One region of the Kitasatospora sp. NPDC058048 genome, then DNA from elsewhere that is predicted to be linked to it. Evidence: riboswitches for the same ligand, from Rfam matches in the RefSeq annotation. Region 1 holds a riboswitch; the other holds the start of a gene.

What was found. A riboswitch is a leader RNA that binds a small molecule or an ion and turns the genes downstream of it on or off. The one in region 1 is predicted to bind cobalamin.
Region 2: it holds a riboswitch for cobalamin, as region 1 does, so the genes downstream of both, ACFVVA_RS17185 (CoA-acylating methylmalonate-semialdehyde dehydrogenase) here and metE (5-methyltetrahydropteroyltriglutamate--homocysteine S-methyltransferase) in region 1, are expected to answer to the same signal.

Annotation. Positions count from the first base shown of each region.
Region 1 is NZ_JBHVRT010000005.1:123,695-131,144, reverse strand. Features, by position in the region: gene ACFVVA_RS07370 (HelD family protein) at 1-1,147, shown strand, start outside; gene ACFVVA_RS07365 (zinc ribbon domain-containing protein YjdM) at 1,306-1,662, shown strand; gene ACFVVA_RS07360 (MFS transporter) at 1,815-3,278, shown strand; gene ACFVVA_RS07355 (MarR family transcriptional regulator) at 3,278-3,730, shown strand; gene cobF (precorrin-6A synthase (deacetylating)) at 3,865-4,635, opposite strand; cobalamin riboswitch at 4,770-5,013, shown strand; gene metE (5-methyltetrahydropteroyltriglutamate--homocysteine S-methyltransferase) at 5,169-7,450, shown strand, end outside.
Region 2 is NZ_JBHVRT010000014.1:136,930-144,379, forward strand. Features, by position in the region: gene ACFVVA_RS17170 (sulfite exporter TauE/SafE family protein) at 29-778, opposite strand; gene ACFVVA_RS17175 (rhodanese-like domain-containing protein) at 775-1,179, opposite strand; gene ACFVVA_RS17180 (rhodanese-like domain-containing protein) at 1,523-2,908, shown strand; cobalamin riboswitch at 3,280-3,471, shown strand; gene ACFVVA_RS17185 (CoA-acylating methylmalonate-semialdehyde dehydrogenase) at 3,683-5,182, shown strand; gene ACFVVA_RS17190 (acyl-CoA dehydrogenase family protein) at 5,179-6,327, shown strand; gene ACFVVA_RS17195 (enoyl-CoA hydratase/isomerase family protein) at 6,327-7,400, shown strand; gene mmsB (3-hydroxyisobutyrate dehydrogenase) at 7,397-7,450, shown strand, end outside.

The DNA.
Region 1 (7,450 bases):
CATCCGGGCGACGGGCCCGGAGCCGCTGGTCGTACCGGACGGCTCCTACCGGTGGCGGGTGCCCCCGGAGCGGCTGGAACGGACGGTCGCCGAACTGCGCGAGCAGGCGCCGCCGTACGCGATCGGCCGGGAGAGCCTGCGCACCCGGCTGGTGGCGATGCTCCAGGATCAGGCCGAGCGGCGGACCGGTGTCCGGTCGGGCGCCTGGTCGCGGAAGATCGGCCGCTGCGGGCCGGTGGCCGCCTTTCTGGAGGCCGCCTGGCCGAACCTGCGCCCGGAGGCCGTGGTCGCCGCGCTGCTGAGCGACCCCGCCCTGCTGGCCGAGGCCGCCGAGGGGGTGCTCGGCCCCGAGGAGCAGGCGGCGATCCTGTGGCGCCGGCCGCCGCGCTCGGAGAAGAGCGCCAAGTGGTCCGAGCACGACCTGATGCTGCTGGACGAGGTGGCCGGCCTGATCGAGCGCCCGGCCGGCTTTGGCCACGTCGTGGTGGACGAGGCCCAGGACCTCTCCCCGATGCAGTGCCGGGCGATCGCCCGCCGCAGCGCCTTCGGCTCCCTGACCGTTCTCGGCGACCTCGCCCAGGCGACCGCCCCGTGGGCCGCCCGCAGCTGGCCCGAGCAGCTCGCCCACCTGGGCAAGCCACAGGCCGCGGTGGTGCCGCTGACCACCGGCTTCCGGGTCCCGGCCGCAGTGACGGCCCTCGCCAACACCCTGCTGGGCGCGCTCGACGTGGACGTTCCGCCGGCCGTGTCGCTGCGGCAGGACGGGGAGCTGACGGTGCGGCGGGTGGCCGGGGGCGGCCTGGGCGGAGCGGCGGTCGCGGCGGTGCGGGCCGCGCTGGAGCGCGAGGGCTCGATCGCGGTGATCGCGGCGGACGGCGCGGTGGCGGAGGCCGCCGAGGCGCTGCTCGCGGCGGGGATCCCGACCGGGGCGGCCGAACAGGTCGGCACCACGGCGCGGGTGACGGTGCTGCCCGCCTCGCTGGTGAAGGGGCTGGAGTACGACCACGTGGTGGTGCTGGAGCCGGCCGCCATCGTGGAGGCCGAGGCGCGCGGCCTGCACCGGCTGTACGTGGTGGTGACGCGGGCGGTCTCCCGGCTGGACGTCCTGCACTCCCGTCCGCTGCCCGCGCCGCTGGGCGGGGAGTGACGGCCCCGGCGGGGGGCGGATGGGGAAGGCCGGGCGGGTGCGGCGGCCGGCCACGACCCCGTGCCCACCGGCAGCGGCGGCCGACCGGTGCCGGTACCCCCGCTGACCTCCTCACTCGTGCCCCGGACCAGCTCCGAACAGCTGGATATCCTGAACACATGAGCGACAACCTTCCCCCGTGCCCGCAGTGCTCCAGTGAGTACACGTATGAGATGAACGCCCTCATGGTCTGCCCCGAGTGCGCCCACGAGTGGGTGCCCGGCGGCGCCGACCAGGCCGGCGCGCCGGCCGGCGAGCGCGTGATCAAGGACGCCGTCGGCAACGTGCTGAGCGACGGCGACACCGTGACGGTGGTCAAGGCGCTGAAGGTCAAGGGCAGCGTCTCCGGTATCAAGGCCGGCACCAAGGTCCGCAACATCCGCCTGGTGGACGGTGTCGACGGGCACGACATCGACTGCCGCATCGAGGGCTTCGGTGCCATGCAGCTCAAGTCCGGCGTGGTCAAGAAGGCCTGATCCGCGGGCCTCCAACGGCCGCGCCCCGTCGAGGAGATCGGCGGGGCGCGGCCGTTGCGCTGTCCAGGGCCGGTCGGGGGTGGAGTCGCCTCCCGGATTAGTTGTAGCATCACAATGATTACAACAACACAACTAACTCTGGAGCGTTCGTCATGCCCGATGCCGCTCGACCGCGGCCCTGGCTCGTGCTCGCCATCTGCTGCATGAGCCTGCTGATCGTCAGCCTCGACAACACCATCCTGAACGTGGCCCTGCCCGCCGTCCGGCGCGACCTGGACACCACGGTGTCCGGCCTGCAGTGGACGGTCGACGCCTACACCCTGGTGCTGGCGAGCCTGCTGATGCTCTCCGGCTCGACCGCCGACCGGATCGGCCGCCGCCGGGTGTTCCGGATCGGACTGGTGGTGTTCACCGCGGCCTCCCTGCTGTGCAGCCTGGCCCCCGGGCTCGGCTGGCTGATCGCCGCGCGGATGCTCCAGGCGGTCGGCGGATCGATGCTCAACCCCGTCGCCATGTCGATCATCAGCAACACCTTCACCGACTCCCGGCAGCGCGCCCGGGCGATCGGCGTCTGGAGCGGCGTGGTGGGCATCAGCATGGCCGCCGGGCCGATCATCGGCGGGGCGCTGGTGGAGTCGGCCGGCTGGCGGGCGATCTTCTGGATCAACGTCCCGATCGGCCTGGCCGCCCTCTTCCTCACCACCCGCTACGTGCCGGAGTCGCGGGCGGCCCGCACCCGCCGGGTGGACCCGGTCGGCCAGCTGCTGGTCGTCGTGGTGCTCGCCGCCCTCACCTACGCGATCATCGAGTCGCCGGAGCGCGGCTGGACCTCGCCCGTGGTGCTCGGCTGCACGGCGGCCTCCCTCGGCGCGCTGCTGGGCCTGCTGCGGTACGAACCCCGGCGCACCGACCCGCTGATCGATCTGCGGTTCTTCCGCTCCGCGCCCTTCTCCGGCGCCACCGTCATCGCGGTCGCCGCCTTCGCCGGCCTCGGCGGCTTCCTCTTCCTCACCTCCCTGTACCTCCAGGACGTCCGCGGGCTCGACCCGCTGCACGCCGGACTCTTCATGCTGCCGATGGCGGTCATGTCGCTGCTCACCGCGCCGCTGTCCGGCCGGATGGTGGCCGCCCGGGGGCCGCGCACGCCGCTGCTGCTGGCCGGGGCGGCGCTGACCGCGAGCGCCGTGCTCCAGGCGGTCGGCTACTCCGAGCACCTGCCGAGCTGGCTGCTGGTCCTCGCCTTCCTGCTCTTCGGTACCGGCTTCGGCCTGGTCAACGCGCCCATCACCAACACCGCCGTCTCCGGGATGCCCCGCTCGCAGGCCGGCGTGGCGGCGGCGGTGGCCTCCACCAGCCGACAGGTCGGCCAGTCCCTGGGCGTCGCGGTCACCGGCGCCCTGATGGCCGGCAGCGCCCTCGCGAACCCGGCGGCCTTCACCGGGGCGGCCCGGACGGCATGGTGGATCATCGCCGGCTGCGGCGTCGCCGTGCTGGTCACCGGTACGCTCACTTCCGGCCGCTGGGCCCGGGCGACGGCCGAGCGCACGGCGCGGCGGCTCGCCGCCGAGGAGTCGGCCGAGGGAAGCACGGAGACGAAGGAGACGGTGGACGCCTGATGGAGCGCCTCGACACCGGTGGGCACCCGGAGGGGAGCGGGACGGACGCCGCGACGGCGGCCCGGGTCTGGCAGGGGATGTACGCGCTCGTGCTGGAGCGCCACGACCGCCGCAGGACCGTCGCCGAAGCCCTCGGCATGAGCTTCAGCCGGGTCAGGGCGCTGCGCCGGCTCGCCGCCGGCCCGATCACCCTGCGGGAGCTGGCCGAGCGGCTGACCGCCGACCCGCCGTACACCAGCGTCATCGTGGACGACCTGGTGCGGCGCGGGCTCGCCGAGCGCATCACCAACCCGGCGGACCGGCGCTCCAAGCTGGTCCACCTCACCGAGGAGGGCGAGGCGAAGGCCGCGCTCGCCACCGGGATCCTCGCCACGCCGCCGGACGCGCTGCTCGCGCTGCCGCCGGAGGACCTCCGCGCGCTCGACCGGGTGGTGGCGAAGCTCCTGGACTGAGGCCGCCGCCCGATGCGGCGGGCCGTGACAGGCCGGTGCTCCGGCGAGGACGCCGGGCGGGACTTCTCCGCCATCATCACCATGCTGAGGGAGAGCGGCGCGTGAGTGCGCGCCGACCGCGTGCCGGCCGTCCGTCAGGCGTCGGAGCCGCCGTCCGAGCGTCGCAGCAGGTAGGTGTCCATGATCCAGCCCTTGCGCTCCCGGGCCCGCTCACGCAGCTCGCGGATGCGCGGGGCGGCCTCGGCGAGCGGACCGGAGACGAGCACCTCGTCGGGGGTGCCGAGGTAGGCGCCGTAGTGGATCTCCAGCCCCTCGGGGTCGATCCCGGCGAAGGCGGCCCGGCCGTCGAGCATCACCACCACGTCGTCCACCCCCTCGGGGAACCCCTCGGCGAGGCGGCGGCCGGTGGTGATCTGCACCGGCCGGCCGACCCGCGTCAGCGTGGTGCGGTGCCGGGCGGCGAGCGCGGAGACGCTGCTGATGCCCGGGATCACCTCGTACGCGAAGGGCACGCCGCCCCGGTTCGACACGTCGTCCACCACGGCGATGACGCTGTCGTAGAGGGCGGGGTCGCCCCAGACCAGGAAGGCGCCGTTCTCGCCCGGGCCGAGGTGCTCGGCGACCAGCCGTTCGACCAGATCGGCGCGGCGGACGCGCCAGTCGTCCACGGCGGCCGCGTACGCCGGGGTGGCGCGGTCCCGTTCGGCGTCCGGCGCCGCGACCACGCGGTGCCCGGGCCGTCCGTGGTCGGCCAGCATCCGGCGGCGCAGCCCGATCAGGTCCTGCCGTTCCTCGCTCTTGTCGAGGATGAAGAAGACGTCGGTGCGACCGATCGCCTTGACCGCCTGCAGGGTGAGGTGGTCGGGGTCGCCCGCGCCGATGCCGATGACGAAGATGTGCCGCATGGGAGCCATTCTGCCGCCCGCTCCCGGGTGCGCCGCCCGCTCCCGGGTGCGCCGCCCGGGAGCGGGCGCGGAGCCCGCGTCTCAGCACGCGGACGCCTTGCGAGATTTCCGCCTCGACGCCGACGGTTTGCCCCTAAGCTGGCGGTGCAGCTGGTTCGCCCTGTCCGCCAGGCAGGGTGTCGTAAGAGGGAACCCGGTGACGCCTTTCAACTGGCCAGTCCGGGACTGCCCCGCAGCGGTGAGTGGGAACGACCGCCGTCATACGCACTGGACCCGGGACGGGTCTGGGAAGCGACGGCCAGTAGGTGTCCGCCCCGGTTTCGGCCGAGGTGGGTGTGCCCGCGAGTCCGAAGACCTGCCACTGCCCGTGCGCGAGCGTTCGCGCCCGGCCATCCGGTGACCTCGTGGGCGGGTCGGCGACCATATCGGGCGGAGCCGCGCACGGGTGCGGTCGTCGGTCCGGTCCGTCATCCCTTCGCGTCCTCGTGCCGTCACCGGGCACTTGAGGATCCAGACTCGCGAAGGAGAGTCCCTTGACCACGAAGTCCGCAGCCGCGGCGAGCGTCGCCACCGCCCACGGCTACCCCCGCCAGGGCCGGGGCCGTGAATTGAAGAAGGCGATCGAGGGGTACTGGAACGGCGCGGTAGCGGCCGAGGCGCTGCTGGCGACCGCCGCCGACCTGCGTCGGACGAACTGGCAGCAGCTCGCCGACTCCGGCGTCGAAGAGGTGCCGACCGGCGACTTCTCGCTCTACGACCACGTGCTGGACACCACCGTGGCGGTCGGTGCGATCCCGCCGCGGCACCGGGAGGCGGTCGACACCGACCCGCTGGACGGGTACTTCGCGATGGCGCGCGGCAACCAGGACGTCGCCCCGTTGGAGATGACCAAGTGGTTCGACACCAACTACCACTACCTGGTGCCGGAGTTGGGCCCGGACACGGTGTTCGCCGCGAACCCGGCCAAGGCGGTCGGCGAGCTGCGCGAGGCGCTGCTGCTCGGCCACGCCGCCCGGCCGGTGCTGGTCGGCCCGGTGACCTACCTGCTGCTCGCCAAGCCGGCGCCCGGGGTGACCGCCGACTTCCAGCCGATCACCCTGCTGGACCGGCTGCTGCCCGTCTACGCCCGGCTGCTGGCCGAGTTGCGTGCCGCCGGCGCCGCGTGGGTGCAGCTGGACGAGCCCGCGCTGGTGCAGGACCGCACCCCGGCCGAGCTGAACGCGGCCGCCCGCGCCTACCGCGAGCTGGGCGGTCTCACCGAGCGGCCCAAGCTGCTGGTCGCGAGCTACTTCGACCGGCTCGGCGAGGCGCTGCCGGTGCTGGCCAAGGCCCCGGTCGAGGGCCTGGCGCTGGACTTCACCGGCCCGGCCGCCGCCAACCTGGAGGACCTCGCCGCCGCCGGCGGCCTGCCCGGCAAGCGGCTGGTGGCGGGGGTGATCGACGGGCGCAACATCTGGATCAACGACCTGGAGAAGTCGCTGGCGACCCTGGCGACCCTGCTGGGCCTCGCCGGCACCGTCGACGTGGCGCCGTCCTGCTCGCTGCTGCATGTGCCGATCGACGCCGCCGCGGAGCGCGACATCGACCCGCAGATCGCCCGCTGGCTGGCCTTCGCCCGGCAGAAGGCCGGCGAGGCGGCACTGCTCGCCCGGGGCCTGCGCGAGGGCACCGGCGCGATCACCGCCGAGCTCGCCGCCAACCGCGCCGGCCTCGCCTCCCGCGCCAACTCCCCGATCACCCGCGACCCGGCGGTGCGCGCCCGCGCCGCCGCCGTCACCGTCGACGACACCCGGCGCGCCCAGCCCTACCCCGTACGGGCCGAGGCCCAGCACGCCCGGCTCGGGCTGCCGCTGCTGCCGACCACCACCATCGGCTCCTTCCCGCAGACCACCGAACTGCGCACCGCCCGCGCCGATCTGACGGCAGGTCGGATCGACGCCCCGGCCTACCGGGAGCGGATGGAGGCGGAGGTCCGCGAGGTCGTCGCCTACCAGGAGAAAGCCGGGCTGGACGTCCTGGTGCACGGCGAGCCCGAGCGCAATGACATGGTCCAGTACTTCGCCGAGCAGCTCACCGGCTACCTCGCCACCCGGCACGGCTGGGTCCAGTCGTACGGCACCCGGTACGTGCGCCCGCCGGTGCTGGCCGGGGACATCTCCCGTCCGCATCCGATGACCACCGACTGGTTCGGCTACGCGCAGGGCCTGACCGACCGCCCGGTCAAGGGCATGCTGACCGGCCCGGTCACCATGCTCGCCTGGTCCTTCGTCCGCGACGACCAGCCGCTCGCCGACACCGCCCGGCAGGTGGCCCTCGCCCTGCGCGAGGAGGTCGTCGACCTGGAGGCGGTCGGCGCCGCCGTCGTGCAGGTCGACGAGCCGGCGCTGCGCGAGACCCTCCCGCTGCGGGCCGCCGCCCGCCCGGCGTACCTGGCGTGGGCCACCGAGGCCTTCCGCCTCGCCACCTCCGGTGTCCGCGCGGACACCCAGATCCACACCCACATGTGCTACGCCGAGTTCGGCGCGATCATGACGGCGATCGACGAACTCGACGCGGACGTGATCTCGTTGGAGGCCACCCGTTCCCACATGGAGGTGGCCGGCGAGCTGGCCGGGGCGGGCTATCCGCGCGAGGTCGGCCCCGGCGTCTGGGACATCCACTCCCCGCGCGTCCCCAGCACCGACGAGGCCGTCTCGTTGTTGCGCGCGGGCCTGGCGGCGATCCCGGCGGAGCGGCTCTGGGTCAATCCGGACTGCGGGCTGAAGACCCGCGGCTGGCCGGAGACCCGGGCCTCGCTGGAGAGCCTGGTCGCCGC
Region 2 (7,450 bases), on a different contig from region 1:
GGTGTGCTGATCGGCCCGGCGTGGTGAATCAGGCCAGCGTGGTGATCAGCATCAGCGCGGCGACGGCGAGCAGGGCGACGGCGAAGGCCTTCCGAAGGGTGCTCCCGCTGAGCTTGTCGGCCAGCCGCTTGCCGTCCCAGGCGCCGAGGATCGCGGCCCCGGTGAAGGGCGCGGCCACGGCCCAGTCGATCGCGCCGGTCGCGCCCAGGCGGGGCAGCAGGGCGGCGAGCGAGTTGGCGGTGATGACCAGCAGGCTGGTGCCGACCGCCTCGGCCATGGTGAAGGCGAGCACCGAGACCAGGGCCGGTACGGCGAGGAAGCCGCCGCCGACGCCGAGCAGTCCGGTGACGGCGCCGAGCCCGGCGCCGGCGGCCGTGGAGCGGCCGAGTCCTGCGGCGGAACGTTCCGCCGCTCCGGCCTTGGGCGGCCTCAGCATCCGGAAGGCCGCGAGCGCCGCCAGTACCGCGAAGGCGCCGGTCAGCAGCGCGCCCGGCAGGTGGGCGGACAGCGCCCCGGTGGCCGCGGCGAGGGGCAGTCCGGCGGCGGCGAACAGGGCGCCGGTGCGCCAGCGGACCCGGCCCGCCCGGGCGTGGGCGATCAGGCCGGTCAGCGAGGTCGCGGCGACGATCACCAGGCTGGCGGTCGTGGCCAGTGCCGGGCTGAAACCCAGCAGGTAGACCAGGGCGGGGACGGCGAGCATGCTGCCGCCGCCGCCCAGCCCGCCCAGGGCGAGGCCGACCACCGCGCCGGCGGCGAGTGCCAGGAGCAGCGTGGTCATATCACGTGCCCGGCGCTTCCGTCGGGCGTGGTGACCGGGAGCCCGGACAGGGCCCAGGCGTTCATGCCGCCGGCCACGTTCAGCACCTCGACGCCGCGCTCGGCGAGCAGCTCCGCGGCGCGCTGGGAGCGGTGGCCGGAGCGGCAGATCGCCAGTACGGTCCGGCCGGCCGCCGCGGGCGGCAGCGGGACACCGGCGACCAGGCCGATCAGCGGCTGGTGCAGCGCGCCGGGGGCGTGCCCGGCGGTGAACTCGGCGGCCTCCCGGACGTCGAGCAGCACGGCGGCGCCGGTGCGGGCGAGTTCGTGGGCCTCGGTGGGGGTGGTCCGCCCGGGGGTGCGGTGTCCGCGGGCGCGGTCTTCGTGGGGAGCGGCCCCGTGGGCGTGCGGCAGCAAAGGCATGCGGTGTCTCCAGTGGTGCAGACCGGATCGCAGTGGTCCGGTGGGTCGGGGGCGGCGCGGGCGTCCGTACGGGCCCGACGGCCCGGTACGGCGGCGTGGCCGGTGCGTCCTCGGCCCCGCCCGTATCGGCTCGGCGGCGGTGGCCGACCCCCTCGATGGCTTCACCATAGTACCCCCGGGGGTATTATCGAAATCGTTCGGACATACCCCCGCCCGTATCGGCTCCCGAAGCCGTATGCTCGGAAATATACCGAGGGGGGTATCACGATGGCGCTGTGGCGCCCAGGAATCCGGCTTCGCCAACCAGGAGAAGGCCAAGGCCCGACCCGGAGGAGACAACCCCGTGATCTTCAGCCAGTACTACCTCGACTGCCTCTCCCAGGCCTCCTACCTGATCGCCGACGAACGCACCGGCCAGGCCGTGATCGTCGACCCCCGCCGGGACGTCGACGAGTACCTCGCCGACGCCATGGCGCGTGGCCTGACCGTCGTCGGCGTCATCAACACCCACTTCCACGCCGACTTCCTGGCCGGCCACCTCGAACTCGCCGCCCGCACCGGCGCCTGGATCGGGTACGGTCACCGCGCCGAGACCGAGTACCCCATCCGCAAGCTCACCGACGGAGAGCGGATCGAACTCGGCGACGTCACCGTCCAGGTCCTCGAAACCCCCGGCCACACGCCCGAGTCGATCAGCATCCTGGTCTTCGAGCAGCCCGACGACACCGTCCCGTACGGTGTGCTCACCGGCGACGCCCTGTTCATCGGTGATGTCGGCCGTCCCGACCTGCTCGCCTCGGCCGGCGTCACCGCCGAGGAACTCGGCGCGATGCTCTACGACAGCGTCCACCGCAAGCTGATGGGCCTGCCCGACGAGACCCTCGTCTTCCCCGCCCACGGTGCCGGCTCGGCTTGCGGCAAGAACCTCTCCGCCGACCGCCAGTCCACCATCGGGGCGCAGCGACTGACCAACTACGCCTGCCGGCCCATGGACCAGGACACCTTCGTCCGCATCGTCACCGCCGGCCAGTCCACCGCCCCCGCCTACTTCGGCCACGACGCCGCCCTCAACCGGCAGGACCGCCCGCTGCTGGATCCCACGAACGCAGCCCGCCCCCTGTGCCCCGAAGGCTTCAAGGAGGCCCGTTACGCAGGCGCCGTCGTCCTCGACGCCCGCAGCCCCCAGGAGTTCGGCGCGGGACACATCCGCGGCGCCATCAACGTCCCCGTCGACGGCCGCTTCGCCGAACAGGCCGGCACCGTCCTCACCCCCGACAGCAGCATCGCGATCATCGCCCCGCAGGACCGCGAGGGCGAGGTCATCACCCGCCTCGCCCGCATCGGCTTCGACCACATCGCCGGCTACCTGCGCAACCCCGGCAACGCCCTGCCCGCCCTCGCCGACGAGGTCACCCCCGCCGGCCGCCTCACCGCTGACCGGCTCCGCACCGCGCTCGCCGACGAGCAGCCCCCCACCGTCCTGGACGTGCGCACCTGCGGCGAGCGCGAAACGGGCTCCATCGAAGAATCCCTGCACATCCCCCTGACCGAACTCCCCGGCCGCCTCGACGAGATCCCCACCGACCGCCCCCTCGTCGTCCACTGCGCCAGCGGCCACCGCTCCTCCATCGCCGCCAGCCTGCTGCGCCACCACGGCCACACCGAGATCTCCGACCTCCTCGGCGGCTACGCCGCCTGGCACACCCTCACCCACCCCGCCCGGGTCTGAACCCAGCTGCCCCGGGCCACCCCCGTCGGGGCCGCGGGGTGCTCCCGAAGCCGCGCCTGCCACCGGACTTCAGGACAGGATCCCGGTCCTGGAGTCCGGCGAGCGTCGCGACCGTGCTGGTGCCGATGATCCGGCCCGGGGAAGTGCCGGCATCCCCCTCGTCGCACGTCTGCTTCAGCAGCGAGCATCGGGTGTTGCGGGCTGCCGGCTCGGACGAGCTGTTGCAGTAGATCGGGATGGCACTCGCCCAGGCCCCGTTTGCAGGCCGGTCTGCTTCGGGTCCTGGGTGCCAGGCCCCGGAACGAGGCCGGGGAGAGCTCGGCGTGGCGAGATCACGGTGGTGCGACGCGAGCACGAATCCCTGGACTTACTAGGACGTCCAACTATATGGTCGATGACAGGTCCGCGGTGTCAGGGAAGCCGGTGTGAGTCCGGCACGGTCCCGCCACTGTGACCGGGGAGTCCGTCCTCGCAGATGACAGCCACTGGCAGCCAGCCGGGAAGGCCTGAGGGCGTGCGGTGATCCGGGAGTCAGGATACCGGCCGCGGGTGATCCGTGTTTTCCACGAGGATGGAGACGACACGCATGACTCCGGGCTGCTCCCGTTCCGCTGCTCCTGGCTGTCCTGTGCCGACGGCTGTCGGAGCCCACCTGCTCTGACGGTACGTCATGCCACCGCCACCGTGACGCTGCGGGGCCGCATCACCGTGCGCCCGCCCGTCGGCGGCGGCCTCCATTCCTCCTCTCCCCACCCCTGTCGAGAGAAGGAACCGATGGTCCGAGAACTGACCCACTTCATCGCCGGAAAGCCCACCGTCGGCACCTCCGGTCGCTTCGGCGACGTGTACGACCCCAACACCGGCCGGGTGCAGGCCCGGGTGCCCCTGGCGAGCCGCGCCGAGGTCGAGGCGGTGATCGCCGACGCCGCGCAGGCCCAGCCCGCGTGGGCCGCCTGGAACCCGCAGCGGCGGGCCCGCGTCCTGTTGCGCTTCCTGCAGCTGGTCGAGCAGGAGAAGGAGGAGCTGGCCCGGCTGCTCTCCGCCGAGCACGGCAAGACCGTGGCCGACGCCCATAACGACCTCCAACGCGGGCTGGAGGTCGTGGAGTTCGCCGCCGGGATCCCGCACCTGCTGAAGGGCGAGTTCAGCGACAACGCGGGCACCGGCATCGACGTCTACTCGATGCGCCAGCCGCTCGGCGTGGTCGCGGGCATCACGCCGTTCAACTTCCCGGCGATGATCCCGCTCTGGAAGGCAGCGCCCGCGCTGGCCTGCGGAAACGCCTTTGTGCTCAAGCCCTCGGAGCGCGATCCCTCGGTGCCGCTGCGGCTGGCCGAGCTGTTCCTGGAGGCCGGGCTGCCGCCGGGCGTGCTCAACGTGGTCAACGGCGGCAAGGAGGCCGTGGACACCCTGCTGGAGGACCCGCGGGTGCAGGCCCTCGGCTTCGTCGGCTCCACACCGGTCGCCCAGTACGTGTACGCCACCGCCGCCGCGCACGGGAAGCGGGCGCAGTGCTTCGGCGGCGCCAAGAACCACATGATCGTGATGCCGGACGCCGACCTCGACCAGGCGGCCGACGCGCTGGTCGGCGCCGGGTACGGATCGGCCGGCGAGCGGTGCATGGCGATCTCGGTGGCCGTCCCGGTGGGGGAGGAGACCGCGGACGCCCTGGTGGCGAAGCTGGTCGAGCGGATCGGCGCGCTCAAGGTCGGGCGCTCGGACGACCCGGCGGCCGACTTCGGCCCGCTGGTGGGCCGTGACGCGCTGGACCGGGTCCGCGGCTACCTGGACTTCGGGGTCGAGGAGGGCGCCGAACTCGTCGTGGACGGAAGGGACTTCCGCCTGGAGGGGAACGAGGACGGCTACTTCCTGGGCGCCACCCTCTTCGACCGGGTCACGCCCGGCATGCGGATCTACCGGGAGGAGATCTTCGGCCCGGTGCTGACCGTGGTGCGTGCCGCCGACTACGAGGAGGCGCTGCGGCTGCCCAGTGAGCACGAGTTCGGCAACGGCGTGGCCATCTACACCCGGGACGGCGACACCGCCCGGGACTTCGCCCGCCGGGTGAACACCGGCATGGTCGGGGTCAACGTGCCGATCCCGGTGCCGATCGCGTACCACACCTTCGGCGGCTGGAAGCGCTCCGGCTTCGGGGACCTCAACCAGCACGGGCCGGACGCGATCCGCTTCTACACCCGCACCCGCACCGTCACCTCGCGCTGGCCCTCCGGGGTCAAGGAGGGCGCGAGCTTCACCATGCCGACGATGGGATGAGCGCGATGCACGACCTCACCGAGGACCAGCGCGCCATCGCCCGGACCACCCGGGCCTTCGCCGAGGAGTACCTCGCGCCGCACGCCGTGGAGTGGGACCAGGCCAAGCACTTCCCGGTGGACGTGCTGCGCAAGGCAGCCGACCTGGGTCTGGCCGGCGTGTACGTCCGGGAGGGCGCGGGCGGCTCCGAACTCTCCCGGCTGGACGGCGTGGTGGCCTTCGAGGCACTCGCCACCGGCTGCCCGTCCATCGCCGCCTACCTGTCCATCCATAACATGGTCGCCTGGATGCTCGACCGCTACGGCACGCAGGCGCAGCGCGCTCGCTGGCTGTCCGCGCTCTGCACGGCCGAGCACCTGGGCAGCTACTGCCTGACCGAGCCCGGTGCCGGCTCCGACGCGGCCGCGATCGCCACTCGGGCCGTGCGCGACGGCGACCACTGGGTGCTGGACGGCGTCAAGCAGTTCATCTCCGGTGCGGGAGCCTCGCAGGTGTACGTGGTGCTGGCCCGGACCGGTGCCCCCGGGCCGGACGGGATCTCCGCGTTCGTCGTCGAGCGCGACGACCCGGGGGTCGCCTTCGGGCCCGACGAGAAGAAGATGGGCTGGAACGCCCAGCCGACCCGCCAGGTACTGCTGGACGGGGTCCGGTTGCCCGCCGACCGCCTCCTCGGCGCGGAGGGCGAGGGCTTCCGGATCGCGATGAACGGGCTGAACGGCGGCCGGCTCGGCATCGCCGCCTGCTCCCTCGGCGGCGCACAACACGCGCTGGAGCGGGCCACCCGCCACCTGGCGGATCGCGAGGCGTTCGGCGCCAGGCTGCTGCACGCCCAGGCCCTGCAGTTCCGACTCGCCGACATGGCCACGGAGTTGGAGGCCGCCCGGGCGCTGCTGTGGAGAGCCGCCGCGGCGCTGGACCGGGGCGACCCCCGGGCGCCGCAGTTGTGCGCCATGGCCAAGCGCTACGCCACCGACACCGGCTTCGAGGTGGCCAACCAGGCCCTCCAACTGCACGGCGGCTACGGCTACCTGGCCGAGTACGGCATCGAGAAGATCGTCCGCGACCTGCGGGTGCACCAGATCCTGGAAGGGACCAACGAGATCATGCGCGTCATCGTCGCCCGCGGCCTGACCGGAGCCGCGTGATGGCCGGGACCGACCTCGACGAGGTCATCCTCCAGCGCGAGGGACGGGCCGGACTGATCGTCCTCAACCGCCCCGCTGCCCTGAACGCCCTCACCCACGGCATGGTGCGGACGATCTCCGAAGCCCTGGACACCTGGGAGGGCGACGACCGGGTCGACACCGTCGTCGTCACGGGCGCCGGCGAGCGGGCCTTCTGCGCGGGCGGCGACATCGTCGCCATCCACCGGGCTGCCACCGGCGGCGATCCGGGCGCCGTCGAGGAGTTCTGGCGAGACGAGTACCGCCTCAACGCCCGGATCGCCCGCTACCCCAAGCCCTACGTCGCGCTCATGGGCGGCATCGTGATGGGCGGCGGGGTCGGCGTCTCCGCCCACGGCAGCGTCCGGATCGTCACCGAGACCACGCGCGTCGCCCTCCCGGAGGCCGGCATCGGCTTCGTCCCCGACGTCGGCGGCACCTACCTGCTCGCCCTCGCCCCCGGGGAGCTCGGTACCCACCTCGCCCTCACCGCGGGTTCCGTCGGTGCCGCCGACGCCCTGCTGTGCGGGCTCGCCGACCACTTCGTCCCCGCTGAACGACTGCCCGCCCTGCTGGACGACCTGGCCGAACTGCCCGTCCACGACGCCCTCGAACGGAACGTCGAGCCCGCGCCGACCGGTGCGCTGGCCGACCGACGCGGGTGGATCGACAGCTGCTACGCGGCCGGAACCGTGGAGGAGATCCTGGACCGGCTGCGGGAGAGCGGCGAACCCGAGGCGAAGAAGGCCGTCGACCGGATCGCCGCCAACTCCCCGACCGCCGTGAAGGCGACGCTCGCCGCGCTGCGCCGGGCCCGGGCACTCGGCCCGCTGGAGGCCGTCCTCGACCAGGAGTACCGCACCTCCTGTGCGGCGCTCGCCACGCCGGACCTCGCCGAGGGCATCCGGGCCCAGGTGATCGACAAGGACCGTTCGCCACGATGGCGTCCGGAGACGCTGAGCGCCGTCGAACCCGCCACCGTGGCCCGCTACTTCGCCCCGCTCGGCGAGCGCGAACTCGGCCTTGCCACCACAACCCCCCTGGAGCGCTGGTGACCCTCACCATCGGATTCATCGGACTGGGCAACATGGGCGGCCCGATGGCC